DNA from 3 places in the Shouchella phoenicis genome. Region 1 is predicted to be linked to each of the others. Evidence: predicted binding sites of a transcription regulator. Region 1 holds the regulator's gene; each other region holds the start of a gene.
The links. Region 1 encodes LexA, which represses DNA repair genes until DNA is damaged. Its sites were predicted from a motif close to CGAACATATGTTCG; they were not measured.
Positions count from the first base shown of each region.

Region 2: ABC361_RS18735 (DNA polymerase IV) is a predicted target of LexA. The motif match lies at 853-866, and genes of this name have one in related genera.
Region 3: uvrB (excinuclease ABC subunit UvrB) is a predicted target of LexA. The motif match lies at 1,274-1,287, and genes of this name have one in related genera.

Region 1 covers NZ_JBDFMQ010000001.1:2,082,407-2,084,684, reverse strand. Annotated here, with positions in the region: gene ABC361_RS11220 (MFS transporter) at 1-1,127, shown strand, start outside; gene lexA (transcriptional repressor LexA) at 1,175-1,804, opposite strand; gene ABC361_RS11210 (hypothetical protein) at 1,959-2,117, shown strand; gene ABC361_RS11205 (YneB family resolvase-like protein) at 2,148-2,278, shown strand, end outside.
Region 2 covers NZ_JBDFMQ010000001.1:3,506,721-3,508,998, reverse strand. Annotated here, with positions in the region: gene ABC361_RS18740 (C40 family peptidase) at 1-664, shown strand, start outside; gene ABC361_RS18735 (DNA polymerase IV) at 925-2,169, shown strand; gene ABC361_RS18730 (hypothetical protein) at 2,184-2,278, opposite strand, start outside.
Region 3 covers NZ_JBDFMQ010000001.1:2,855,296-2,857,573, forward strand. Annotated here, with positions in the region: gene uvrB (excinuclease ABC subunit UvrB) at 1-1,095, opposite strand, end outside; FMN riboswitch at 1,372-1,494, shown strand; gene ABC361_RS15340 (DMT family transporter) at 1,606-2,278, shown strand, end outside.

The DNA.
Region 1 (2,278 bases):
TCGGACAATATTCAGGTGAAGATGTTCAAAGGTGGTCTGGCTTTGTTTTCGGTATTTCTTTCTTAGTTGCTTTTCTCGTTGCGCCGATTTGGGGACGAATTGGCGATCGTTACGGACGAAAAAAGGTCCTCATTGGGACTGGTTTTGGGATTGCCATCTCGGTTTTTCTTATGGGATATGTTCAATCTGTTGAGGCATTGTTTATTCTGCGCGCTTTCATGGGGCTCGCAACAGGGTTTATCCCGGCTTCAATGGCATTAATAGCAGCACAAAGTAGTAAGCGTACAGCTGGAGAAACCCTCGGAACTTTGCAGACAGGTACTGTTTCTGGAGGTTTGCTAGGGCCATTATTTGGCGGTTTGATTGCAGATACTGTTGGAATGGAATTAACGTTTGTATTGACTGCGTCAATCTTAACCCTTGCATCTCTACTTGTTGTTTTTGGGGTAAAAGAAGTGATTTATGAGGAAAAAGGTGAGAAAAAGCGACGGTATGCAGCAAAAGAGGTATTGGCATTTATTGTACGTTCGCCTATGTTAATAATGGTAATGGTTGTGGCGCTCATTATTCAAATGGCATTGTTTAGCGTCCAGCCACTTTTAGCTCTATTTGTTAATGATTTAGTCGGGCCAGTTGAAAATATGGCTTTTTTAGCTGGTTTAGCATTCTCGATTACGGGTTTAGGGAACTTATTATCAACTCGAAAATGGGGGCAGTTAGGTGACCGAATGGGCCACGAAAAGGTAATGCTCATTTTACTTATTTTGTCTGGTGTGTTTTTTATTCCGCAAGCATTCGTTGATTCACTCTGGCAATTAATTGTATTGCGTTTTGTCTTTGGATTAGCGGTCGGAGGGTTAATTCCCTGCACGACAGCGTTTATTCGTCAAGCGTGTCCAGTATCGATGCAAGGGGAAGTACTCGGTTATAATCAGAGTTTTCGTTTTTTAGGAAATGTATTAGGACCGGTCTCAGGCGGTTTAATTGCAGCGAGCTTTGGTATTCCTTACGTATTTATTAGTGCAGGCGTCTTATTTCTTCTTACTGCAATTGTCTTAAAAATCATGTTAAATAGCGAAAGAAAAAAAGAAGAGAATGAGGCTGACAGTCAAGTCCACCATCAATAAAGGCGCAAAAAAAGAGCACTGGGTTTTCCGGTGCTCTTTCTTTATGGTTAATGGATCGTTCGGAAAACACCAATGACTTTTCCTAGAATCGTACAATTGTCGAGTATAATCGGCTTCATTGTTGAATTTTCAGGCTGAAGGCGAATGTAGTTCTTTTCTCGGAAAAATCGTTTGACTGTGGCTTCGTTTTCATCAGTCATTGCAACGATAATGTCACCATTATCAGCACTTTGCTGCTGCTTCACAATGACTTGGTCCCCATCGAAAATGCCCGCTTCGATCATACTTTCACCTTGAATAACTAAGGCATACACTTGTTCATGACCAGACATATGATCTGGAAGGGGGAGGTAGTCGTCGATATTTTCAATCGCTGTAATTGGACTACCTGCTGTAACCTTACCAATTACAGGAATATAGCGTGCGCGTTCACGAATAATGGAAGGCTCGTCCAGCGCTTCTTCAAGCGAAAGTACTTCAATTGCTCGAGGTTTCGTAGGATCGCGACGAATGTATCCTTTCTTTTCAAGACGAGCAAGATGACCATGTACGGTTGAGCTTGATGCTAAACCTACTGCTTCCCCAATTTCACGTACGGAAGGCGGATAGCCTTTCTTTTTTACTTCATCTTTAATAAATAATAAAATCTCTTCTTGTCTAGTAGATAATTTAGACACTCCTCTTCACCTGCTTTATCTATGTATTCGTTATCTTTACTTTAGCACATCGAACATACGAACGCAAACATAAGTTCTAAAAATGCTTGACACGAACAAAAGTTCGAAGTATCTTAAAGTAAGAACAAATATTCTTGCGAACGGGTGATCGATGATGAAGAAGAGTCAAGAAAAAGGGATTATTATTGCTGGTATTATTACTGTTTTATTTATGTTTAGTAGTTTGTTATCCTTTGATAGTGATGAGAACGAGCAGGTAGAGGATCGAAGCAGCAATACAGACAGTCACGTAATCCTTTTAAATGATCGTTAGTCGCTGAAACATTGCAGTGGGAGGCACAGTATGAAACGAAATAAAGCCATTTTGTATTGTCGAGTCAGTACGGATAAAGAGAGTCAACAAACGTCGTTAGCTCGTCAAGAAGATGAATTAGTGAAAATGGCTCAGCAACATGGAATAGAAGTGAGCGATTG
Region 2 (2,278 bases), 1.4 Mb from region 1:
AAATGGTATTTCTGTTGACGGTATCGTAGGATCAGGCACACAAAGTACGCTTAACGGTAGCCCAGCATCTGCAAGCACGAGCAGCTCATCTACAAGCGAAAGCACAAGCTCAAACAATAGCTCATCTTCAAGCGAGAGCACGAGCTCAAATAATAGCTCAAACTCATCTTCAAGCAGTGAGTCTACAGCTTCTGAGAGCTCCAATTCTTCATCAAATGCAGCTGCTCCTGCACCAAGCACGAATAACAATGCAGCTCCAGCAACAAATACGAGCACAAGCAACACATCTACTGCTAGCTCAAGCAATGTTGTTTCAGGTTTGATTTCTTCAGCGCAATCAGTTATTGGTGTGCCTTATCTATGGGGAGGAACGACAACAGCAGGATTTGATTGTAGCGGAATGATTCAATACATTTTCCGTCAAAATGGACTTGAAGTACCTCGTACAGCAGCAGCTCAATGGAATGCTGGAACTTCAGTAAGTTCTCCAAGCATTGGCGATATTGTGTTCTTTGAGACATATGCAGCTGGTCCGACTCATAACGGTATTTATATTGGCGATAACAAGTTCATTCACACTGGTTCTTCACGTGGTGTTGAAGTATCTGATCTTAACAATGTATACTGGGGTCCGAGATACTTAGGTGCAAAACGTTTACATTAAGAGTATAACTACTAACAAGGCGTGGGATGGATATATGTATCTATACCACGCTTTTTCTTGTTTAAACCAATTTATTGGTTATCCATTTATACTTATTGGAAAATTACGTGATAAAAGGCAAGTTTCCCTTAGGAAAGGGAGGCTTGTCTTTTTATTTGGAAATATTCGGCGGCGATACCAAAAATAAACGAACGTATATACGTATATTAGCTAGTTTAGGAACGTATATTCGGGTATACTATACGAGAGGAGGTAGGCAAATGACGAAGGAACAAGCGATTTTATTAATCGATATGGAGTCTTTTTATGCTTCAATTGAACATGTAGAAAATCCAGAGTATGCTGGAAGGCCTCTTGTCGTATCAGGAGACCCGAATCGAAGAAGTGGGGTTATTTTAGCAGCGTGTCCACTTGCTAAAGCAAAAGGCATTCAAAATGCAGAACGATTGTATGAGGCCCAGCAAAAATGTGCTGACGTCGTCGTTGTCAAACCTCAAATGCAGAAATACGTAGATGTATCAATTCGGATTTCTAAACTAATCGGTGAATATACGGACTTGGTAGAACCTTATTCAATTGATGAACAATTTATGGATGTGACCGGGAGTCAGCGCTTGTTTGGTAGTCCTCGACAGATTGCCCACATCATTCAAGAACGGATTAAACATGAAATGGGTTTACGAGCGCGAATAGGCATTGGGGAAAATAAAATCCTTGCTAAACTGGCATGCGACCTATTTGCAAAAAAGAATAAAAACGGCGTTCATACATTAGCGAAAGATATGATTGAGTTGGAGATGTGGCCGCTTCCTATCGGTGACTTATTTGGAGTCGGTAAGAAAATGGAGCTCCACTTTAAAAGCATGGGCATTCGTACCATTGGTCAGCTCGCGCAAACAGAGGGTGCGCGTATTAAAGAAAAGTTTGGCTTGCATGGTCAGGTTGTATGGATGTCTGCAAATGGCGTTGATTACTCACCGGTAACCCGAGCGGCTCATGCCGGAAGAAAGGGATTTGGCAACGGGATGACCCTCCCCCGTGACTATGTAAAAAAAGCCGATTTACATGTTGTGCTACTGGAATTATGTGAAGAGGTGTGTTCACGAGCGCGTCACGCTGGAAAGATGGGGGCGACGATTAGCTTAGGATTAAACGGGGCGACTCATGTTGAGAAGCGAAGCATTCATCGACAGCTAACGTTGCCAATTGAAACAAATATTACAATGGAAGTATTTAAAGGTGTCAATAAGCTTTTAGAGCGATATTGGGATGGTTTTCCCGTTCGTCGCGTAAGTGTAGGGATCACCAATCTTCAAAGCGATCAAAATTGGCAAATGAGTTTGCTGGATGATAACGAAAATCGCGATCGGCTTTCCCAAATCGGTTATGTCATGGATCAAATTCGTGACAGGTATGGAAAAGTCTCGATTCAACGAGCATCTTCATTAACGCAAGCTTCTCAGCTTCTTGATCGAAGCAAAAAAATCGGCGGACATTACAAATAAAAAAAGAAGCCTGCTTATTTAACAGGCTCCTCCTCCTCATCGGTTACATCTAATAAAGAAGTCATGAGCTTTGTAAAAGCAAGATCATCAAGAGAGGATTCGGTCGTTC
Region 3 (2,278 bases), 770 kb from region 1:
TCCGTGGTTCACAAGAATTTCTTTTCGAGCTCGGTCACCATTATACATGCCTCGTACTTGAGGCAATGTAACGTGGGACTCATCCATAATAAGCAGAAAGTCTTCCGGAAAGAAATCGATCAACGTGTACGGTGTAGCCCCAGACTCTCGTAATGTTAAATGACGGGAATAGTTTTCAATCCCTGAGCAAAAGCCCATTTCAGCCATCATCTCAAGATCATAACGCGTACGCTGCTCTAAACGTTGCGCTTCTAGTAATTTCCCCTCTTCATGCATCGTTTTTAACTGTTCTTCTAACTCCGTTTCAATATTAGCAATTGCTTTTTTCATTTTTTCTTCTCGGGTAACAAAGTGAGATGCCGGAAAAATAGACACGTGGTTGCGTTCGCCTTTTATTTCACCGGTTAATGCGTCTACTTCAGTCATGCGGTCAATTTCATCACCAAAAAACTCAACCCGGATACATTGCTCGTCGCGAGAAGCTGGGAAAATTTCCACAACATCGCCTCTTACACGAAATGTTCCGCGGATGAAGTTTAAATCGTTTCGATCATACTGGATGTCTACAAGCCTGCGTAACAACTCATTTCGATCCATTTCCATTCCTGTACGTATAGATAAAACAAGGTCTCGGTACTCTTCTGGATTACCTAAACCATATATACACGACACACTAGCTACGATAATCACATCTCGTCTTTCAAATAAGGAACTTGTAGCCGAGTGACGTAATTTATCAATTTCATCGTTAATGCTTGCATCTTTTTCAATAAAGGTATCAGAAGACGGCACATACGCCTCTGGTTGATAATAATCATAATAGCTAACAAAATATTCAACAGCATTATTCGGAAAAAATTGTTTAAACTCGCTGTACAGCTGTCCGGCAAGGGTTTTATTGTGTGCCATAATTAATGTCGGCTTATTCACTGCTTGAATCACATTTGACATTGTAAACGTCTTACCGGTCCCTGTTGCTCCAAGTAACGTTTGATGCCGGTCACCGTTTTCAATCGCACGCACAATTTTTTCAATTGCATTTGGTTGGTCGCCTTGAGGCGAATAGTCTGATACTAATTGGAACGTTTGATCCATCTTTAATAGAGCGATTAACTGGATGTTCGTCAGTTAATACACTCACCCCTCCTTCGCAAAAGAACATTATCCTACTGTTATTCCCATTTTCCGTCCGTTAAAACAATACATGCTAACCTTCTCTAAACACACGTTCGCTTAATTATATCACATGTCTCATTCCCGACACCAGTTTTTACGAACGCACGTGCGTAACCATTTATTGTTAACGAACATATCTATGGACGAATAGCTGATAATCCAGTATGATAACAATAATGATTATTACATTTGAATAGGTGTCTTCGGGGCAGGTGAAATTCCTGACCGGCGGTAAAGCCCGCGACTCCACATCATTTTGTGGACTGATTTGGTGAAATTCCAAAGCCGACGGTAAAGTCCGGATGGGAGAAGATCAAATTGAAAGAATGTAGCGTTTGCTATGTTTATTTCGTCAGCCCTGAACATTTTTGTCCAGGGCTTTTTTTGATTTTTACAGAAGACCTTTTCACTGAAAAGGAGCTCACAGCTGTGAACGAACAACGTACGAATAAAACATTTTGGTTTATTGTCATTGGTGCCGCCTTTTGGGGGATTAATCCATTGTTTCGAATCTTATTACTCGATACAATGACTTCTCTACAAATTGTATTTGTCGAACACATTATCTTAGCTTTAATCGCTATACCCATTTTATATAAATTCCGAAGCGACATTAAAAAACTGCGCTTTAAAGATTTAGGCGCACTCTTGTTTATTTCGTGGGGTGGCTCTGCCATTGCAACGCTCTTATTTACTCAAGGCTTAACAATTGCTTCATCCGGTGGCGAAATTAATTCTGTTCTCTTATTACAAAAGTTGCAACCACTTTTTGCGATTACCCTGGCACATTTTCTATTAAAAGAGAAGCTTCCACAACGTTTTGGTCTATACGTACCAATTGCACTAGTTGGTACCTATTTATTAACGTTTGGGTTTTATTTTCCGATTAATAATCCAGGTGATATCCTTCAGCTAGGCAGCTTGTATGCGATTGGTGCAGCCGCGCTTTGGGGAGGTTCAACCGTAATGGGGCGTATCCTTCTCCAAAAATGTCGTCACGAGACGGTGACGGCGCTTCGCTTCTTACTTGCATTGCCTTTGCTTGGTGTGTTGATTACAGTATCGCCTGACATGTGGACAACACCTGAGTCAGCTGTTGCTT